Regions from separate parts of the Shewanella sp. 0m-8 genome, predicted to be linked through region 2. Evidence: predicted binding sites of a transcription regulator. Region 2 holds the regulator's gene; each other region holds the start of a gene.
What was found. Region 2 encodes sigma-54, which starts transcription at its own class of promoters, with help from an activator protein. Its sites were predicted from a motif close to GTTGGCACGNNNNTNGNNT; they were not measured.
Positions count from the first base shown of each region.

Region 1: flgF (flagellar basal-body rod protein FlgF) is a predicted target of sigma-54. The motif match lies at 1,664-1,682, and genes of this name have one in related genera.
Region 3: flgB (flagellar basal body rod protein FlgB) is a predicted target of sigma-54. The motif match lies at 5,663-5,681, and genes of this name have one in related genera.

Region 1 covers NZ_JBRIMB010000004.1:36,127-43,620, reverse strand. The annotation lists gene flgE (flagellar hook protein FlgE) at 1-1,124, shown strand, start outside; gene flgF (flagellar basal-body rod protein FlgF) at 1,719-2,462, shown strand; gene flgG (flagellar basal-body rod protein FlgG) at 2,473-3,261, shown strand; gene flgH (flagellar basal body L-ring protein FlgH) at 3,284-3,958, shown strand; gene ACVBIO_RS03005 (flagellar basal body P-ring protein FlgI) at 3,996-5,087, shown strand; gene flgJ (flagellar assembly peptidoglycan hydrolase FlgJ) at 5,116-6,252, shown strand; gene flgK (flagellar hook-associated protein FlgK) at 6,299-7,494, shown strand, end outside.
Region 2 covers NZ_JBRIMB010000028.1:40,431-47,924, forward strand. The annotation lists gene ACVBIO_RS13750 (molybdate ABC transporter substrate-binding protein) at 1-527, shown strand, start outside; gene mgtE (magnesium transporter) at 603-1,967, opposite strand; gene ACVBIO_RS13760 (HPr family phosphocarrier protein) at 2,064-2,339, opposite strand; gene rapZ (RNase adapter RapZ) at 2,326-3,180, opposite strand; gene ptsN (PTS IIA-like nitrogen regulatory protein PtsN) at 3,387-3,830, opposite strand; gene hpf (ribosome hibernation promoting factor) at 3,833-4,120, opposite strand; gene ACVBIO_RS13780 (RNA polymerase factor sigma-54) at 4,150-5,613, opposite strand; gene lptB (LPS export ABC transporter ATP-binding protein) at 5,749-6,480, opposite strand; gene lptA (lipopolysaccharide transport periplasmic protein LptA) at 6,477-7,016, opposite strand; gene lptC (LPS export ABC transporter periplasmic protein LptC) at 7,087-7,494, opposite strand, start outside.
Region 3 covers NZ_JBRIMB010000004.1:43,822-51,315, reverse strand. The annotation lists gene ACVBIO_RS03075 (FlgO family outer membrane protein) at 1-567, shown strand, start outside; gene ACVBIO_RS03070 (LPP20 family lipoprotein) at 568-1,014, shown strand; gene ACVBIO_RS03065 (flagella synthesis protein FlgN) at 1,718-2,143, opposite strand; gene flgM (flagellar biosynthesis anti-sigma factor FlgM) at 2,228-2,545, opposite strand; gene flgA (flagellar basal body P-ring formation chaperone FlgA) at 2,643-3,350, opposite strand; gene ACVBIO_RS03050 (chemotaxis protein CheV) at 3,647-4,567, shown strand; gene ACVBIO_RS03045 (CheR family methyltransferase) at 4,711-5,550, shown strand; gene flgB (flagellar basal body rod protein FlgB) at 5,714-6,112, shown strand; gene flgC (flagellar basal body rod protein FlgC) at 6,115-6,531, shown strand; gene flgD (flagellar hook assembly protein FlgD) at 6,557-7,369, shown strand; gene flgE (flagellar hook protein FlgE) at 7,458-7,494, shown strand, end outside.

The DNA of each region.
Region 1 (7,494 bases), on a different contig from region 2:
TCGATATGGCGATTAACGGCGGTGGCTTCTTTGTGACCTCATCTGAAGCGGGATCACAAGATCATTCATTTACCCGTGCAGGCGCTTTCAAGTTTGACTCTAATAACTATATCGTTGACTCAGCAGGTAACTTCTTACAGACCTTCCCTGTAGATAAAGATGGTAACTCGACGTCGGTGAGTTTAACCACCACTAAACCGGTACAGATCCCTGATACCGCAGGTAGTCCGGTTAAGACTGATAACGTCGGCATTCAGATGAACCTAAATGCGGGCGAGGCGACACTCGATCCAGCAGCGTTCGATCCAGATGACCCAGATACATTTAATAACTCAACCTCAGTGACCATGTATGATTCACTGGGTGAGCCACACATTTTAACCTCATACTTTGTACGTCCTCCTAATGCCGCTCACACCGGTGAGAGTAACTGGGTAGCGTTTTATGCAGTCGACGGCAAACCTGTCGATTTAGATCCTGCCGCGGGTGAGTATAAGACTGATACCAACGGTGACGGTACGGCTGATGGCACTGCTAATGCTGAAAACGCAGGGGGTTGGAAAGGCGCGGCTATTTCATTTAACGATACTGGCGCATATACCGGCAGCAATCCAGCAGTTATTAAAACAGAAGCCTTAGGTGTTGGTGGTGCAGATGTATTAGGCGCTGGCGCTGATGGTAGCCAGACCTTAACGCTAAACTTTAATAACCCAACTCAGTATGCATCGCCATTTGAGGTGACAGAGTTAACTCAAGATGGTACTACGGTAGGGCGTTTAACTAACGTTGAAGTAGGCGCTGACGGCCTAATTAACGCCAGTTACAGCAATGGTTCAACAGTACCACTTGCACGTGTTGCCTTAGTGAGCTTTGCTAACGAGCAAGGGCTAACGCAAGCGGGTAATACCTCTTGGAAGGCGAGTTTAGACTCAGGCCCGGCACTTGCCGGAGAGGCAAACAGTGGTACTTTTGGTAGTGTTCGTTCATCGGCACTTGAACAGTCAAACGTAGACTTGACGACCGAACTCGTTGATTTGATCTCTGCTCAGCGTAACTTCCAGGCCAACTCAAGAACGCTTGAAGTGAACAACACGCTACAACAGACAGTTCTGCAAATCCGCTAAGCTTTAAAAAGCTAAGAAGGGCGCTCGCAGGCTCACTGCGAGGTCCCTTCTTGGTTTTAGGACCGAGGAAAAGCACAAGAGCCGAACGCTTCGCTCACGGAAGACGGAACGTTCGCAGGCTCACTCACAGAATGGTATAAGCTAAGAAGTTACTAGGGCGTTCGCAGGCTCACTTCGAGGACGCTTCTAGGTCCTAGAGAAAACGCAATAAAAGTCAAAAGCTTGCATTGGTTTTATTTATGCAATTGCTTTGATCTTTATGCTTTCCTAGAACCTAGAACCTAGAACCTTCTTTTTTCGTAGGTCGGCATTTATGCCGTCAGTTTAATCTGTTAAGTCTTTTCCGTAAGCGAAGCGTTCCGTAGTGACCTTCAATTCAATCAAACAGTCACGTGCCGTCAGGCCGCAGGCCGTTCGTATTTGCTTGTTCATCTTAGCTTTAACCTAGGATCTAGAAGTCGCAACGCGACGCCCTCGCAGTGGCATTCAATTAAAGTCAATAGTCACGTCCTAGCAGCGTAGCGTCCTTCTTTGTATATCTTGGCACGATGTTTGCTATTAATTTCGTTAGACGGAAGTTTGACGGAGTGTAAAGTGGACAAATTGCTCTATGTCGCGATGAGCGGCGCAAAACAGAATATGAATTCGTTGGCGGTCAGTGCCAACAATTTAGCAAACGCAAATACAGATGGCTTTAAAGCCTCTCTTGCTCAAGCTCGCTCTATGCAGGCTTTTGGCGAAGGTCTACCTACGCGCGTGTTCTCGATGACAGAAAGTCCGTCAGCTAATTTTTCTTGCGGTCCAATAAAAACCACTGGGCGTGATTTAGACATTGCCGTCAAAGGTGATGGCTGGATTGCTGTGCAAGCTGAAAATGGCGGTGAAGCGTATACCCGTTCAGGCAGCTTGCGTTTCGATAACTCTGGTGTGCTGCGTAATGATAGAGGCACGGCAGTGATGGGCGACAATGGCCCGATTGTATTGCCGCTACCCATTGAAAAGGTCGAAATCTCCCAAGATGGCATTGTATCTGTTCGTCCGTCGGGTGCCACAGCCGAGGTGATTGAAGAGGTTGCTCGCATCAAGTTGGTCAACCCGGGTAATCAAAATTTAATGCGCGGTGAAGACGGCTTGTTCCGTTTAATGTCGGGTGAGAATGCGCAGGCCGATCCAAGCGTCGGTCTGCTAAGCGGCGCAGTGGAAGGCAGTAACGTTAATGCCGTCCATGAGATGGTATCTATGATTGACCTACAGCGTCAGTTTGAGATGCAAGTGAAAATGATGAAAACAGCAGAAGAGAACGATCGCGCGTCCTCTTCCTTAATGCGCATAAGCTAGGAGAGACACTATGCATCCCGCTTTATGGATAAGTAAGACTGGTTTAGACGCTCAACAAACCGATATTTCAGTTATTTCTAATAACGTGGCTAACGCCAGTACCGTCGGGTTTAAAAAGAGCCGTGCTGTATTTGAAGACTTGCTGTATCAAAACGTCAGTCAAGCTGGCGGCATTAGCGCATCGAATACTAAATTGCCCAATGGTTTAAGTATTGGCGCCGGTACTAAAGTGGTCGCAACTCAAGAGATGTTTACTCAGGGCAACATGTTGACCACTGATAACTCGCTCGACTTGATGATTGAAGGCCCAGGTTTTTTTGAAGTGCAGATGCCAGATGGCACCGCAGCTTATACCCGCAATGGTCAGTTTAGTTTAGATGAAACCGGCCAAATCGTAACGCCGGGTTCAGGTTATGTGATCCAGCCTGCTATCACCATTCCAGAAGGCGCCACTAGCATTACCGTCTCGGCAGAAGGCGAAGTCTCTGTTAAGACGCCAGGTAATGCCGAAAACCAAGTGGTAGGTCAATTAGCCATATCCGATTTTATTAATCCGTCGGGACTCGACCCAATGGGACAAAACCTGTACGTAGAAACTGGGGCAAGTGGCACACCTATTCAAGGTACGGCTTCACTCGATGGTATGGGTGCAATCCGTCAGGGGGCGCTTGAAACCTCAAACGTGAACGTGACCGAAGAGCTGGTAAACCTGATTGAAAGTCAGCGTATTTATGAGATGAACTCAAAGGTGATCTCTGCGGTTGACCAGATGTTGTCTTACGTTAACCAGAATCTTTAAGATATTTTAAGAGGCTTTGACTATGAAGCGTTTGTGGGCTGTTTTCTTTATGGTGGCTTTATCGGCTTGTAATTCGACCAATGGCAAGCCAATTGCTGATGATCCTTATTACGCGCCAGTTTATCCTGAAGCGCCGCCAACCAAAATCGCTGCAACCGGCTCTATGTATCAAGATAGTCAGGCATCGAGCCTTTACTCTGATATTAAAGCGTTAAAAGTGGGTGACATCATTACCGTGTTATTGATGGAGCAGACTCAGGCTAAAAAGAGCGCCAATAACGAGATCTCTAAAGGCACAGATCTGTCGCTTGACCCCATTTATGCTGGCGGCGGCAATGTGACCATTGGCGGCAATCCCATCGATTTACGCTACAAAGACAGCATGAATACCAAGCGCGAATCTGACGCCGACCAAAGCAACAGCTTATCTGGCAGTATTTCAGCTAACGTGATGCAGGTGCTTAATAACGGTAACCTGGTTATTCGTGGTGAAAAATGGATAAGCATCAATAACGGTGACGAGTTTGTTCGCATTACCGGTATTGTTCGCGCGCAAGATATTCGACCTGACAATACGATTGACTCACAAAGAGTGGCTAATGCTCGTATTCAGTACAGCGGAACGGGTACGTTCGCCGAAGTACAAAAAGTGGGGTGGTTAGCCTCGTTCTTTATGGGCAGCTGGTGGCCGTTTTAGGCTCTATATTGGCGCCTATTGCTAAGGATTTAGGATGATGAAATTAAAATTAGCATTGCTATGTGTCATGTTGGTATTGACGGCTCCCGTTCATGCCCAGCGTATCAAAGACATTGCAAACGTACAGGGTGTGCGTAGTAACCAGTTAATCGGCTACGGTTTAGTGGTGGGTTTACCGGGTACGGGGGAAAAGACCCGTTATACCGAGCAAACCTTTAAAACCATGTTGAAGAATTTTGGCATTAACTTGCCTGATAACTTTAGACCCAAGATTAAAAACATCGCGGTTGTTGCCGTCAGTGCTGACATGCCGCCGTTTATCAAGCCGGGTCAAACCCTAGATGTTACGGTTTCAAGTTTAGGTGAGGCAAAGAGTTTACGTGGTGGCATGTTACTGCAAACCTTCTTAAGAGGGGTTGACGGTAATGTGTATGCCATTGCTCAAGGCAGCATGGTTGTCAGTGGTTTTAGCGCCGAAGGGATGGATGGCTCTAAAGTTGTTCAAAACACACCAACAGTTGGACGTATACCCAATGGCGCGATTATTGAGCGTACTGTAGCAACGCCATTTTCTACCGGCGATCATTTAACCTTTAACTTGCGCCGTGCGGACTTCTCAACTGCAAAACGTTTAGCCGATGCGATTAACGATCTGTTAGGCCCTGGCATGGCAAGGCCACTTGACGCAGCATCAGTGCAAGTCAGTGCACCACGAGATGTATCACAGCGGGTATCTTTTTTGGCAACGCTTGAGAATATTGAAGTTGAGCCCGCCGCAGAATCAGCCAAGGTGATTGTTAACTCTCGCACCGGTACGATTGTCGTGGGTCAAAACGTCAAATTATTGCCAGCAGCGGTAACCCATGGTGGACTAACGGTGACAATTGCCGAGGCAACTCAGGTTTCTCAGCCTAATCCGTTTGCAAATGGTCAAACCGCAGTCACTACAGATAGCACTATTGATGTGGCAGAAGAAGATAGTCGTATGTTTATGTTTAACCCTGGAACCACGCTAGATGAGCTAGTTCGGGCGGTTAACCTAGTAGGCGCTGCACCGTCAGATGTGCTGGCAATTCTTGAAGCGTTAAAGATGGCAGGGGCTTTGCATGGTGAACTGATAATTATCTAAATATTGTCAGTTTTATTGGAAAGGTGTCATGGAGAAGTTGTCGAACGCATCGCAATTTCTGGATCTTGGAGGCCTAGACTCATTAAGATCCAGAGCGCAAAAAGATGAAACCAGCGCGTTAAAAGAAGTTGCCCAGCAATTTGAAGGGATCTTTGTGCAAATGCTGATGCAAAGCATGCGTGACGCCAATGCTGTCTTTGAATCAGACAGTCCAATGAACAGCCAATATACTCAGTTTTATGAGCAGATGCATGACCAGCAGATGTCATTGAATTTATCGGGTGAAGGCATGTTAGGTTTAGCCGACCTTATGGTGCAGCAACTCGACCCAGCAAACAGCCCCATGACACCAGCTTCTGTATTACGCGGTGATATTAATGCAAGTTCCAAAGCGGTAGCATTAACCATGGACAAACCTGATGTAATGCAAATGCCGTCATCAAGGACACCAAGCTTGAATAGCATAGCTACAGAAGCTGGAGCATTTGCAGGGGCTAATCAAATAACACCGCAACAAGTTAATCAACCTAGTAGCTTAATTGCGTCTGGCTCAAATCAAGCAATGGTTGCCAATCATCCGTTATTTTCAATCAAACAAACAGACACCTTAGATTCAGTATTAAGTGGCAAAGTATTGCCGTCAGCGGCTGTCGATGCTGACAAGTCTCAGGCAAACTTTACTAGTCAACAAGAGTTCGTTTCGCGTTTGTATCCTCATGCTGAAAAAGCGGCAAAAGAGCTAGGTACCACACCTGAAATATTGATTGCTCAGTCTGCTCTCGAAACTGGTTGGGGGCAAAAAATGGTTAAGGGTCAACAAGGCCAGCAAAGTAACAATTTATTCAATATAAAGGCCGATAGTCGTTGGCAGGGCGAACATGCATCTGTTAACACGTTGGAATATGAACAAGGCATTGCTGTTAAGCAGCGAGCCAACTTCAGAGTCTATGAGGATATTGGTCAAAGCTTTAATGACTTTGTTGCTTTTGTTGGGAATGGTGAGCGTTACCAAGATGCGTTAAAACAAGCTGCAAATCCACAGGCTTTTATCCGTTCTTTACAAGATGCAGGCTATGCAACCGATCCGAAATACGCTGATAAAGTTATTCAAGTAATGCAGACGATTACTCGTGACTTTAAAGATGTTTTACAAGGGGTTAAATAGTGCAAACACAAGTTGTTCATCCTCTTGATTTAGGGAGTCAGTAATTATGTCTTTAGATTTAATGAATATTGCTCGTACGGGCGTGCTGGCTTCGCAGTCACAATTAGCTATTACCAGTAATAACATTGCTAACGCTAATACTGCAGGCTACAACCGCCAGGTAGTTTCGCAATCGGCTCTAGATTCCCAGCGTGTAGGTAATGATTTTTATGGCGCAGGTACTTATGTATCTGACGTTAAACGTGTGTACAACGATTATGCGACCCGAGAGCTGCGGATAGGTTCTACTGCGGTGAGTGAGTCGCAAACCACTTTTGGTAAAATGAGTGAACTCGACCAGATTTTCTCTCAGTTAGGAAAAGCGGTACCGCAAGGGCTGAATGATTTTTTTGCCAGTATGAATGCGTTAGCTGATGTACCGGGTGATATTGGTATGCGAGATTCACTTTTAACTAATGCTAAGAATCTAGCAAATACCGTCAACCAAATGCAAGGTCACCTTGACGGCCAAATGAGCCAAACCAATGATCAGATTGCTGCGGTAACTGACCGCATCAATGAGATCAGCAATGAACTTGGTAACATTAACCGTGAATTGATGAAATCCCAAGGCCAAGATATGCAATTGCTGGATAAGCAAGACGCATTAATTTTGGAACTTAGCGAATATGCTTCTGTAAATGTGGTGCCATTAGATTCAGGCGCTAAGAGCATTATGCTGGGTGGTTCGGTCATGCTGGTGTCGGGTGAAAAGTCGATGCAAATGGGGACATTTCAAGGCGATCCTTATCCCAATGAGCTTCAGATCACTGCCCAATCCGGTGATAAAAGCATGGTGGTTGACGCGAGTAAACTAGGCGGCCAGCTAGGTGCATTAGTTAATTATCGTGACGAAACACTATTACCATCGCAAATGGAGCTTGGTCAATTGGCTTTGGGTATTAGTGATGCTTTTAACCAAGCTCAAGCTCAGGGCTTCGATTTAAATGGTCAGGTCGGCGGTAACATTTTTACCGATATCAATGACCCATCAATGCAAATAGGCCGTGTAGGAGCACTATCAACAAATACAGGTACCGCAGCATTAAGCGTTAATATTGATGAGGTTGGAGACCTAAGCGGCAGTAGTTATGAATTGAAGTTTACCGCACCATCAACTTACGAGCTAAAAGATGCCGCTAGCGGCAATGTTACGCCGCTAATATTAAATGGCACCAAGCTTGAGGGCGCTGATGGCTTTAG
Region 2 (7,494 bases):
GTAGCGTAGTGATGTTTGCGCGCAATCAGATGTGTGCCATTGCTCAGCCGAGTGTCAAAATCAACAGCGAGGGGGTGCTAGCTGCGATGCTTGATCCTAACGTGCGATTAGGTACCTCAACGCCCAAAGCCGATCCTTCAGGTGACTACGCCTGGAAAATATTTGCAAAGGCTGACCACTTACAGGCTGGAGCGACGGCTAAGCTAGAAGCCAAAGCATTGCAGCTCACCGGTGGTGAAAACAGTGCAAAAGCGCCTAAAGGCCGTAATACCTATGCTTGGGTGATGGAAAATAAACGCGCCGATCTGTTTTTGACTTATTGCACCAATGCGGTGCTGGCTCAGAAAGAGGTCAAAGATCTGCAAGTTGTTCAGCTGCCTGAGCCTTTAAGTGTTGGAGCTAATTATGGTTTGATTGTACTCGATGATGCCCAACAAGATGCCTGGAAACTGGCGATGTATATTCTCTCTGAACCCGGGCAAATGATCCTAGCTGACTACGGTTTTGATGCCCCATTAAAGCAATAGGATTTGTAATCAAAAGGCCGCAATAGCGGCCTTTTGATTAGTCTTTAATAACTAATTTGATAACGAACTTGATAACTAGTTAAGTAAGAAAATCGTGGCTAAGCCTAGGAAGGCAAATAAGCCAATCACGTCGGTGACAGTGGTTAATACCATCCCCCCTGCTAATGCAGGATCGATGTTCATCCTCTTTAGCATAAGAGGGATCGTTGCCCCTGCAAGACCCGCTACCGTCATATTGATGAGCATAGCGCCAGCAATCAAGGCTCCCAAGGCGATATCGCCTTTCCATATCCATACAGCGACAAAAACGAGAACAGACCACAGCAAGCCGTTGAGGAAGCCAATGGCGAGCTCTTTACCTATCAACCAGCGAGAATTGCTTTTACCGATTTGGCCAAGGGCAATACCGCGAATAACCAGAGCTAAAGTTTGGTTACCAGCAACGCCGCCCATACTGGGAACAATAGTCATCAGAATCGCGATCGTGGCAAATTGTTCAATCGTGCCTTCGAACATATTACTGACTGATGCCGCGAGTAATGCCGCGAATAAGTTAACGGTTAACCATAGTGAGCGGCGAAAGGTACTTTTTAATACTGGACCAAAGGTATCAGTATCGTCGTCCATACCTGCCATGCCCATCATAGAGTGTTCGGCGTCTTCACGAATAACGTCGACCACGTCATCGATGGTAATACGGCCAAGTAGCTTGTTGTCAGCGTCGATAACGGGGGCCGACACCCAGTCATGTCGTTCAAATAGCTGCGCCACTTCGCTGTCAGACATGCCAATAGGGATCCCTTCAAGATCCGACACCATTATTTCACGTACTGAGGCGTTTGGGTCACAGGTCAGCAGATCTGCAATACGTACACCACCTAACACGCTGTCTTGTTTATCGACCACATATAGCATGTCTGTGGCTTGCGGAAGTTCACCGCGGATCCGCAAGTAGCGCAAAATCACGTCGATATTGACGTCTGGCCTTAAGGTAACCGTATCGGTATTCATCAAGCTGCCAGCAGTGTCGTCAGGGTATGACAGCGCTTGTTCGACACGCACGCGATCTTGCTTGGTCATTGACTGCAAAACTTGCTTAAAGATGCTGTCAGGCAGGCTTCGCAAAATATAGGCTAAGTCATCGGTGTCCATGTTTTCGGCGGCTTTTGCAACGCGCTCTGGACTCATCTGAGCAATGAGACTGTCTTTAAGCTCTTCACCGAGTTCGTCGAGGATTTCACCTGTGTGTTCCTGGTCAATCAGTTGCCATAGCACTTGACGAGTACGAGGTGGAGAAGATTCGAGAATAAAAGCAATGTCCGTTGCAGCCATATCCTGCAACATGTTGCGGACGTGGACAAACATACCGTTGCCTAATGCTTGAGTCAGCTGATTGAGACGTTGGTCAGTTGTTTGATTATCTAAGACTTCAATCGGCATAGCTCCCTCACTGGGTCGTTTTAAAGGCGCTTATCATAACGTAACTCAAGAGTATTTATGTGCGGTAGCTAGGAAATTCATTAGGAAAATAACGAATTAATTATCTTCATCAAATCTGGCATCAATTAATTGGCAAATGGCATCGAGCGCTGCTTGGGCGTCTGTCCCGGTTGCAACGAGTTGTACCGTTTTTCCCATTCCTGTTTCTAACATCAATAAGCCTAGTACACTTGTAGCCGAGGCTTGTTTCTCACCTTGAATGATGGTGATCTCAGCATCAAATTCGGAGGCTAAAACAACGAGTTTTGTGGCAGCGCGAGCGTGAAGACCTAGTTTATTGCAGATGGTAACTTCACGTTCAATGGTCGGCATTTTTTAGCTCACGGTGGCGGACTTGTATTTTATGTTTGCCATCTTTGAAGTGAGCAGCAAGGCGCTCAGTGATATAAACCGATCGGTGTTGGCCACCGGTACAGCCAATCGCAATGGTAAGGTAGCTACGGTTGTTACGTTCTAGATCGGGTAACCAAGTTTCGAGTAGATCTTCAATCTGTTTAATAAACAGGTTGACCATTGGGCGTTCATTTAAGAAATCTTGTACTGGTTGGTCGAGCCCAGTCATAGGGCGCAGGTCGGGCTCCCAATGTGGGTTTGGCAAAAATCGTACATCAAACATAAAGTCAGCTTCGGTTGGCATACCATGTTTAAAACCAAACGATTCGAAGTTGATCATCAACTCTTTATCAAGATTGCCAAGTAGGATCTCACGCACCTGATCATTAAGATCGTAAATGTTGAGATTTGAGGTATCGATATAATGATCGACAATGTTGGCTAGCGGCTCTAACAAGCGACCTTCTAGCGCAATGGCCTCTTTAAGCGAAATGTTATCGTGCGATAAAGGGTGCAGACGACGGGTCTCGTTATAACGTTTAAGTAGCACTTCATCGCTTGAGTTAAGGAAAAAGCTTAATAACTCGACCCCATCAGGCAGAAAAGTGAGGTGCTTAACCAGCTCATCTTTCTTTTCTGGCAGGTTACGAATATCGACACTGATGGCGACAAGCTTAGTGTTACCCGATAGCTCTTTGAGTAAGGTCCCCATCATTGGCAAGGGCAGGTTATCGACACAATAATAGCCGAGATCTTCTAGCATTCTTAATAGAACGGACTTACCTGAACCGGAGCGACCTGAGACTAAAACAAGCTTCATCGTATGGTTACCTGATAGACATTAAACAAAATGTATGATTTTTGTGGTTATATTGTGTAAGTGTATAGATTAACTTTTTTAAGGCTGAAAGCAAGAAGTTGAGCGGGTGAATAAGAATAAATAATATTGCTGTAATAATTACTTAGGTCTTTAAATCATTTACCTTTTGTGTAAAAAATAAATAACTTAAAGACCTGAGTAGTTAGCTATTGGGTAATGACTTGATATAGCTCTGATTCATTGCTGGTCTTTCTCAACTGCTTAACCACCGCTTTATCGTTGAGTTTTTCAGCCATACAAGACAGTGTTGCTAAATGTTGCTCACACTGATCAGATGGCACCAATAAAGCAAATAGAATATCGACAGGCTGCTTATCGAATGAGTCAAATGGGATAGGAACTTCACATTTAACCAATACTGCAACTGGACGTTCTATATTCGACAGCCTTCCATGAGGAATCGCTATACCATTACCTATTCCCGTGCTACCCATTTTCTCTCGTGCCAAGAGACTTTCAAAGATCTCTTGTGAAGAAAGGGTTGGGTACTGGACAGCGGCAATGTCACTGATTAACTCCAGTACTTTTTTCTTACTGCCCGGAGTGGCGCAGGTAGTGCACTCCGGCTGCAGGATGGTACTTAGTTCCATCGTTAGTGTTTAGTCAGCTTCTCTTTGTGTTTAATAACCTGACGATCTAGTTTATCGATCAGGGAGTCTATTGCAGCATACATATCTGCATGTTCCGAAATAGCAAATACTTCCCCTTTTTTAAGGTGAATTTTAGCTTCGGCAATCTGCTGCATTTTTTGTACATTCAAAATAACGTGCACATTATTGATCTGATCGAAATGTCGTTCAAGCTTTGTAAATTTCTCTTCTACATAACCGCGTAGTGAATCGGTGATTTCGATGTGATGTCCTGTCAGGTTGATTTGCATTATCGATCCTCCATGTGCCTAATTTTGAGTTATAAACTCTTACGTTGGTTTGAGGGCGGGATCAGCATCGCTTCTCGATATTTTGCAATCGTACGTCTAGCAACTTTAATCCCTTGTTCAGCCAGAAGCTGGGCCATTTTGCTATCGCTTAACGGTTTCCTCTGGTTTTCAGCTGCGACTAATTTCTTAATAAATGCCCTAATTGCTGTCGATGAGCATTCTCCGCCATCGTCGGTACCCACATGGCTTGAGAAGAAATATTTTAGTTCAAAAATGCCCCTTGGGGTGTGCATGTACTTCTGTGTGGTAACACGTGAAATGGTAGATTCATGCATTTCAACAGCTTCGGCAATGTCATTGAGTACCATAGGTTTCATGGCTTCTTCACCGAACTCAAAAAAGCCTTGCTGGAATTTGACGATACAGTTTGTCACTTTCAATAAGGTGTCGTTGCGGCTTTCCAGGCTCTTTATAAACCACTTAGCTTCTTGCAGGTGGCCACGGATAAATTGACCGTCGGCCTGATTCGTTGTGCTACGCGCCATTGATGCGTAATGCTGATTAACATTAATCTTAGGCATATAGTCAGGATTTAGCTCTACCACCCAGCGACCTTTTTTCTTGCTGACAGACACGTCGGGAATGACGTATTCATCTTTACTGCGTGCAATGGCAAGCCCAGGTCTTGGGTTAAGAGTTTGGATCAGTGTGATCGCCTCACGTAAATCATCCTCTTTGAGTTTGGTTTTACGCATTAACTGCCTAAAATCACGCCCCGCAATAAGGTCTAAATAGTCTTTAATCAGTAATCTTGCATTTTCAATGTGCGGTGTATCTGCGGCATATTGTGCTAGCTGGATAAGTAGGCATTCACTTAAGTTGCGGGCGGCAACACCGATAGGATCAAAATGTTGAATTCGTTTTAAAACGGCTTCGACTTCATCGAGTTCAGTTTCAGGATCGCCCATCGCTTCGAGAATTTCGTCACAGCTCTGGGTTAAATAACCTCGTTCATCGATCGCATCAATAATCGCGGTGGCGATAGCAAGATCGTTATCTGAAAATGGGGTGAGGTTCTTTTGCCACTCAAGATGCTCATATAAGCCTTCGCTAGTCTCGCCTTGGAATGGCATGTCATCTTCACGACTTACGCCTGAGCTAGCATTAGAGGAAACGGTGTAGACTTCATCCCAAGTGGTATCCATAGGCAGGTCATCGGGCATGGAATCTTGGGTGAGGGCTTCGGAGGTGTCAACGCTTGCGCTATCTTGGGTGAGTTCACTATTAGAGTCATTTACAGAGTGATCTTCATCGTTGATCATATCGCCATCTGACTGCTCTTCATCTAGCTCCAGTAACGGATTAGAATCTAATGCTTGTTGGATCTCTTGTTGCAGCTCTAAAGAAGACAGTTGTAACAGGCGAATGGCCTGTTGTAACTGGGGAGTCATAGTGAGCTGTTGACCCATTTTGAGCTGGAGTGACGCTTTCATTTTACCGCTATTCCCTACACTGTAGTTAAACGTTAAAGCTCGTTGAACTGGCGAAGGTTGCTCAAAAACTCAACACGTTGATTTTTTTGGAAATAATTCCATATTGAGTTTTTCAGCTTCCATACTGTGAATTAACTATAGCCTGAATTGTTCACCTAAGTACACCGCTCGAACCTGTTGGTTGTCCAAGATTTCGGCAGGTGTACCTTCAGCAATCAGATTTCCGTGGCTTACTATGTAAGCACGCTCACAAACGTCCAAAGTTTCGCGAACATTATGATCGGTGATCAGTACGCCCAGACCGCGACTCTTAAGTTGTTCAATAATTTTTTTAATATCGATAACTGAAATGGGGTCAACACCCGCGAACGGCTCATCTAACAAGATAAACTTTGGATTAGCTGCGAGTGCCCGAGCAATTTCTACCCGGCGGCGTTCGCCTCCAGACAATGCCATACCTTGGCTGTCACGAATGTGAGTGATATGAAACTCTTCGAGTAGATGCTCAAGTTGTTCTTCACGTTGCTCGTTATTGATGTCATGACGAGTCTGTAAGACGGCCATGATGTTGTCACGTACTGACAGCTTTCTAAAAATACTGGCTTCCTGAGGTAGGTAACCGATACCTTTACGGGCGCGTAAATGCATAGGATCGAGCGTAAGATCGTCATCATCAATAAAGATCTTACCCTTATCACTCTGTACTAGGCCAACCACCATGTAGAATGTCGTTGTTTTACCTGCACCGTTTGGGCCAAGCAAACCAACAATCTGACCTGTCTTTACGGTTAAGCTAACATCTTGTACGACGGCACGATTTTTATAGCTCTTAGCAAGATTGACCGCTTTTAAGGTGATTTGGTTCATTGCTGTTCCTGCTTTTTCGCTGGCGATTCTGGTTTCTCTTCCTGATAGGTTTCAGGCTGAATAATGGTGATAACTCTGTCATCGCCCTTGCCAGTACTTTCTGCAATAAGCTGTTGCAAACTGATGTTGTATTTAATGCGGTTACCTGTGACCTGGCTACCGTCTTGCGCTAGGGTGGCTTCGCCGACTAAGGTGAGTGTGCGCGTAGCAAGTTCGTAGCGGATCTCTTTTGCGCTAGCCGTTGCCGGGCGTCCATCATCCATTGTTTGGGTGTAAGTGGCTGGGTTACCAGTCGCCACAAGCGTTTTACCGCTCTTATCTTCTTTTGAGAAAACCCGTAGCTTATCGGCATTCATCTTGATTGTGCCCTGAGTGACTTCGACAGGCCCAAAAAAGATAACCTGATTATTCTTGATATCAGCTTCTTGGCTAGCGGCCGCAATTTTCACCTCTTGCATCAGGTCATCAACTTTAGCAACAGAGCTGAAACTGAGCAGACAAAATAGGCCTGCAAGGATAGATTGATTGTATTTCATAGCGTCCTTCTACTCAGCTAAAGCGTTTTCTTTAGCTAGTATGAGTGTAAAATTGTTCAATATGTTGGCGTTACTGAGCTTCGTAGATACCTTCTACTTGGCTGATTAGTTTTACGCTCTGGGCATTCAGGTCGGCATATAAGCCTACACCTTGAATGACGAATTCGTTGCCAGTGACGTGGATAATTTCATCTGACGTCATGATCATAGTATTCAAATCAAGATCTAAATAGCTGGTGCTTAACGTCTGTATCGGCTCTTCTGGGCTAATCGAGTCGATAATAACATTGTTTTCTAGCGTTACCTTGCCAGTGACTTTATTCAGGCTGCCTTTATCACTTTTAAGTCGCCATTCGGCTAGGCCATCATCAGGGTAAATGAGATAAACAGGCTCAGTAAAATAGGTCATATTGACGCTATCAAAGTGTTCCATGTGTTTCGCTGTTACTTCGCTATTGATGAAGCCTAACTCGTTATA
Region 3 (7,494 bases), on a different contig from region 2:
GATAATCCCGCTGAGCAGCAGATGGCTAACGGTTATGGTTTGCCGCATACCGCTGCGATAAATCATTTGTCTCAACAGATGGCCAATGAACTGGTTCGGCAAAACGACAGCTTGCGCCCAAATCAGCCATTGCTGGTGGCAACCCCGGTATTGGTATCAGATATGACATCGACCAATGCGCTTGCTTTGCAATATCAACAAGGTTTGATTGCGGCGTTACATGATCATCAGTTCAATTTAGTTGATATTAATGTCAGTGATGCCCTTAAGGTCACTGCTGATGGTGAGTTTATTATGAGTCGTGATTGGCAGCAATTGTCCTCAGACTTACCGGTTGAGAATGTGGTGGTTTCGACGATGAGTTTATCGACCCAAGGGGTGGCAATTAATAGCCGAATCGTCAATGTGACTAATAACCGTGTGGTATCGGCGGCGCAAGGTTTTGTTAATGCCGCTGCGATGCCTGGTTATATTCGCGTTTCAGAAAAGGTAGTGTCAGAAAATGGGTTACTTTATCGCAATAACCAAGGCGGGCTGCAATCGGTGAAAATAGTAGGGGATAAATAGATGAAAGCCGTTCTTTTATGTGCCGCGTTAACCCTTTGTGCATGCTCGGCACAAGACCGCTATGTGCAGTATGAAACAGAGGCGCCACGCTCTTTTCCCAAGTTGAGCGCAACCGGTTATGCACCGCTGGACACTCAACCTGCAGCTGAACATTCTCAGCGTGTATTAATGGCAATGCAAGCCTCGAAAATTGCGGCGTATCGTGAACTTGCAGAGCAGGTTTATGGTCAACAATTGAGTGCAAGTAGCCAGATGAGTGACTGGATGTTATCTAGTGATGAAATTCAAGCGTCTGTATCGGGCGTTATTCGTGGTGCTAAAATAGTAAAAAGTTATCCTGCTGGTGAGCATTATGTGACGGAACTAGAGTTAGATTTTGAGCAAGTATGGGCACTATATCAGCAGCAACACCGCTCGCAACGAGTGAAAGAAATTACGTATTTTTAAGGGGCAGGGCGTTCGCAGGCTCACTTCGAGGACGCTTCGCTTCTAGGTCCTAGGAAAAGCGCAAGAAAAGTCAAAAGCTTGAATTGGTTTTATTTATGCAATTGCTTTGATCTTTATGCTTTGCTAGAACCTAGAACCTAGAACCTAGAACCTAGAACCTAGAATCTAGAATCTTCTTTTTTCGTAGGTCGGCATTAATGCCGTCGTTTTTCTTTTCCTTAAGCGAAGCGCTCCGTAGTGACCTTCAATTAAATTAAACAGTCACGTGCCGTAAGGCCGAAGGCCGAAGGCCGTTCGTCTTCGCGTTTCCCGTCTTAGCTTTAACCTAGTACCTGCCTTTCCTCGTACCTTCTTTATAAAGTAGGTCGGCCTTTATGCCGTCAGTTTTGAAGTGATACGTAAGCTTTGATGGGCTAAAGCCCAAGCTACAGCTCAAGCTACAATTGCGATGATACGTTATGTTAGTTGTTACGGTGGGCTCTGTAATGTCTAGGCTCTTTGCTTTTGTATAAGCTAAGCGTTCTGTAGTGACCTTCAATTAAATTAAACAGTCATGTGCCGTAAGGCCGAAGGCCGTTCGTCTTCGCGTTTCCTGTCTTAGCTTTAACCTAGGATCTAGAAGTCGCAACGCGACGCTCTCGAAGTGACATTCAATTGAGACAAAGTCACGTCCTCGCAGCGAAGCGTCCTTTATTTAAAACCGTTAAGCTTTTAAATTATTTCCAAGCGTTGAAATACTAGAGGTTTTTCCTTTGCCATCGTAAGTTAGGCTCGACGCATTTCGGCTTACCTGTAGCGCTTGTGAGAATCGATTTAAGCTGGCTAAACTTAATTCAATCAGTGACTCATTTTCAGCATTGAGTTGTTGGCACTCGGCTAATAAGACTTTGGTGTCGGTCACTTGTGTAGATAATGTAGGATCGGTTTTTAATAAGGCTAGATCAGGCTGAACGGCAATCATCTCATCATTTTGTTTAAGGCTAGCCAATAGGTTTGCCTTAGTGCTGGCTAACGACAACAAAACATCGGCTTGCTGAGCATGCAAGGCTTGTTTTTCTTGGCTAATAACCGCGTTTAGCTCAGTCAACACTTGGTGTTGTGAGCTAAGGAGTTGAGATAAATTTGTCATAATGGCCTTGTTAATTTTCGCTCTATTGAGTTCGCTGCTTTGACCCGTTATGTCCTACTTTGCACATAAGCTAGCACATAGCGCTTACTTTAAATCTTTAAGATCATTTTCAAAGTTTGCGATGTTACTTGCAAGCTTATCTGGATCGATTTTGTAACGCCCTTCGGCAATTGCGGCTTTAATTTCGTCTACTTTCTTTTGGTCTATTTCTGGCATGTCAGCCATCTTAGTTTGTACATTTTGGATCTGTTGAGCCTGTGCGGTAATCGACACCGAGTCGCCTTTCTGTGCGGCGGGAGTGGGTGTTGTTGGCGCAGTTTGTGCTGATGTTGCTTTGGTACTCGCACCCGTACTAATTCGCGTATTGGCGTGAGGGTTTACTTGTTTAATATCAATAGCCATTTTGAAATCCAACAGTTAAAAAAGAGTTTCTTACCCATGCTATCGGCAGCATCACTGGTTACTTTAGGACTTTTTACATTCTTCTATTCGTACATTCTTACATTCTTACTTCGACTTGGCCAACGCCAGTGACGCGAGCATCGAGTTTTTTATGGGAGTGGCTATTTTTTATGCGAACTTTATCACCCACGTTGCCATCATGCAGTGCTTCACCAACGGTTTTAATTTCAAAATTGTCAGAGCGCGCATATATCGACACGCTATCGCCTTTACACACAATACAGAGTTGGTTGGCAAAAATGGGGTGCCCCGGTGCGACACGTCGTTTTAATCTCGCCCCTATCACTTCGGAGATACTTTCAAACTGTTGGCCCCGCAAAGTGGTTTGCTCAATATATTCGAGTGCAATATCGTCTCTAGATAACAGATCACCCGGCCCCATGGTCGATTTTGCGACTACAACAGGGTACAGGATCTCCACTCTTACCGATAAGAACATCTGCCAGGGATAACTTAAATCTGGACTGTTGCAGCTAATTTTAACTGTATTGTTACGGCGGATAGCACGATCGCTGGCGATTTCGGCGGTGATGGGTAAGTAGCAGTTGGGTAAGTTGACACGCGTATCTAGGCTCTGAGGGCTGATATTAATCTTTGCCTTATCAGGCGCTTCAATTTTTTCTTCAATAGCCGCTATAGCTAATTGAGAAATGGTCGATACAGATGGAATACTGGCAGCTGTAGTGGCAGTTGCCGCCATTGGGGTCAAAAGTACAACTAAAATGATGCAAAAGTAGATTTTCATAATGAATGCAGTGGCTTGATTCGCTAATATGCGACAATATTGTGTTATGTGCTGAACTGCAGTCATCTTTATCCTTTTGGATTGGTTGGCGTCATTAGTTTGACTGAAAAGGCCGTACTCGCTTGGATAGCTCCAAGTAAGCAATTAATGTGCCTAAAAGTGATGGTTGTGTGAAATATGGCGTCAAACCTTGTGTGAAATACACCGAGTGTAGCCAAATTATAAAGACTATTTACACACACTAATTAAATTGAAATAGATATCGCCTACATGAGTAGGTACAAGGCAAAAAATGTATGTCGAATATTCTCGAATCAGTCAATAAACGGACTCAATTGGTTGGACAAAACCGCCTAGAATTATTGTTATTTAAGCTAAATGGACGTCAACGATTTGGTATTAATGTTTTTAAAGTCAAAGAGGTGTTGCAGTGTCCACCTTTAACAAACTTACCAAAATTGAACTCCAAGGTGCGCGGCGTTGCTCATGTTCGCGGTATGATGATTTCGGTGATTGACTTGAGTGCGGCAACCGGTGGTCGTCCAATCGAGAATATTGAAAACAGCTTCATTATTATCTCAGAATATAACCGCAGTGTGCAGGGCTTCTTGGTCAGTTCAGTTGAGCGAATTATTAATATGAACTGGGAAGCCATTATGCCGCCACCACAAGGGGCGGGCAAATCCTCTTATCTGACCGCGGTGACTGAAATTGAAAACGAATTAGTTGAGATTTTAGATGTTGAGAGAATTCTTGATGAAATTTCACCCGTTAACACTAACACCAGTAAAGAGCTGGATGATGCCTTAACGATTGACCGTGATAAGCATTACCACATTATGGTGATTGATGACTCATCGGTCGCTCGTAAGCAAATTATTCGCGCGCTCACTTCGCTCGATTTACAAATAGATACAGCCAAAGACGGTAGAGAAGCGTTGAATAAACTGCGGGCGATATCGGCAGAGCTTGATGACGTATCAACTGAGATCCCATTGATTATTTCTGACATTGAAATGCCAGAGATGGATGGTTATACCTTAACCGCAGAAATTCGTGATGATCCTAAGCTAAGAAACATTAAAGTGGTATTACACACTTCATTAAGCGGTGTGTTTAATCAGGCGATGGTGCAAAAGGTGGGGGCTAACGATTTTATCGCTAAGTTTAACCCTGATGAGTTAGCCGCAGCGGTAAACAAGCATTTAAGCCTGTAGTTGCCATTAGTTGCCGTTATTTAGTATCAGCATAAACCATAGCTTGCTTGTGTTTGTGTTGATGCTAAGGTATAAACCTGCGTTCGTTTTTACCCGTGGTCGATGTTGATTGACCACTGTGGTTTGTTTTACTGAATTAGGATATTAGAGTGGCGAATAAATCTCTTGCTGAGAATGAGTACAATCAATTTAGATTATTCTTAGAACAGCACAGCGGTATTGTGTTGGGAGAAAATAAGCAGTATCTGGTGCGTAGCCGACTAGCACCTCTTATGGGCAAATATAATTTGCCATCCTTATCAGACGTGGTTAAGCATTCGATGAAACCGACTGAGCGCCAATTGCGCACTGAAGTTATCGATGCTATGACGACAAATGAAACCTTATGGTTTCGCGACCGTTATCCTTTCGAGTTATTGTCGAGTACGATTTTACCCACATTTAGTCGTTTAGGCCGACCGGTAAAAATCTGGTCTGCAGCCTGTTCTTCAGGTCAAGAGCCGTATTCGTTAGCGATGACAATATTAGAGCATCAACAGCGCAAGCCTGGCAGCTTACCCGCCAGTGCAAGTATTCTGGCAACAGATTTGTCACCCTCTATGCTTGAGCGCTGTAAAAATGCGCAATACGATAATCTTGCCTTAGGTCGTGGTTTGTCTGATGAACGCAAACGTCAGTTTTTTGATGCTTTGCCCTCAGGCAACATGGTTGTTAAAGACAACGTTAAGCGCTTAGTCAATTTTCGCGCCCATAACCTGCTAGAAAGTTATACCTTACTAGGTAAGTTCGATATTATTTTTTGCCGTAATGTGTTGATCTATTTTTCACCAGAGGCAAAGCGGAAAATCCTACGGCAATTTGCTGCCGCGTTAAATCCTAACGGCATACTGTTTCTAGGCGCGTCCGAGTCTATAGCGGGTCTGTCTGATGAATTTGATATGGTGCGTTGTAACCCTGGGATCTACTATCAAAAACGAGGCTAATGCTTTGTTTGCTCGACTCTGCTTCTACTAACGCGTCTTTGTGACGCGTTTTTTATCTCTAGCATTCGATGTTGAATGTGTCTCCTAGCTAATCTTTCAAGTATCTCTCTAATTTGGCACAACTATTGCTTTGTTCTAGCTATCGAGCTGAGGAGGCAATTTTATGGCGATTAGTTTTGACAAAGCATTAGGGGTTCATCAATACACTTTGGGCGTTCGCTCCCAGCGTGCAGAGATCCTGTCTTCAAATATTGCAAATGCTGATACGCCAAATTATAAAGCCCGTGATATCGATTTTTCTAAAGCGATGGGGGCGGCTCAATCTCAGCAATCGGGTTTAGCTATGGCTAAAAGCGATACTAAACACTTCGATATGGCGGCATTAACTCAGCAACATGTGGGCTACCGGGTGCCAAATCAGCCTGATACGGGTGACGGTAACACGGTTGATATTCAGCAAGAGCAGTCTTCTTTTATGCAAAACGCACTGGAATATCAAATGTCACTGGGTTTTCTTGACAGTAAGTTCGCTGGTATGAAAAAAGCACTTAGAGGCAGTTAATCATGAGCTTATTTAATATTTTTAACGTTGCAGGTTCTGGTATGTCGGCCCAATCGGTCAGACTTAACACCACGGCGAGTAATATTGCCAATGCTGATTCTGTATCAAGCAGTGTGGGTGAAACCTACCGTGCGCGTCATCCTATCTTTGAAGCTGAAATGAGTAAGGCGCAGCAGCATCAAAGTGCAGCGCAGTCAGTTGCCGTTAAAGGGATTGTTGAAAGTGATATGCCACTGAATAAAGAGTTTTCGCCAGGTCACCCTATGGCGGACACCGATGGCTTTATCTACAAGCCTAATGTAAATGTAATGGAGGAGATGGCTAACATGATTTCAGCCTCTCGCTCTTATCAAATGAACGTACAAGTCACTGAAGCAGCAAAATCGATGCTTCAGCAGACATTAAAAATGGGCAAATAAACTCAGTGAAAGCTGGAGGTAAATTTTGAGCCTTATTAATCCGCTCACCGCAACACAGCCGGCTGCTAGCCAGCCACAACAGGCTAATGCTATTTCGCCACAAACAGCGCAGGCTGCGACTCAGAGTACGGCTGCATCGGCGACTAACACTGAGCAGACATCAACGGGGAACCCGTTTCTTGATGGCTTACGTTTGCCTGAAGAAAGCGCTATTCCTGAACCCAATAGCCAGGAGTTAACCCAAGAGGATTTCTTCTCGCTATTGAGTCAACAGCTGTCGATGCAAGATCCCTTTAAGCCTGTTGAAAATGATCAGATGATCCAGCAGATGGCGTCTTTCTCAACGGTAGACGGGATCAGCAAACTGAACGAAGAGATTGTTAATCTAAATGCGTTAACCAGCTCAAGTCAGGCGTTACAGGCCTCAGGCCTTGTTGGCCAAAAGGTACTTATCCCGTCGGATACAGCGCATATCTCTGCTGAAGATCCGAACATGAAAGGCATCATCAGTACGCCGGAACCTGTCGAATCAATCATCGTCCGTATCGAAGATGAAAAAGGTCAGCTAATCACTACCTACAATGTCGATGGCAGTGCGGGTGGCAATATCGATGTCAGCTGGGATGGTTTAGATAAGAACGGCCAGCCCGTAGCTGATGGTAACTATACCTTCAAAGCCAGCGGTAAAGTTAACGGCACAAGCGAAGAGCTACCGGTATCGACTTACGCACATGTTACTAGCGTTTCACTTGGCACAGCAGCGACAGGCGCTATCTTAAACTTACGTGGCGTTGGCGGAATTAAGATCAGTGATGTGTTAGCTGTATCTGAAACCTAATAGCTAGAAACTCATTTTGCGAGATGTTGCGGCTTAAGATAAAGCGCCAATGTTTCGAAACCGAATTAAACAAGGATTGAGGTGAATCATGTCATTTAACATTGCACTGAGCGGTATTTCGTCAG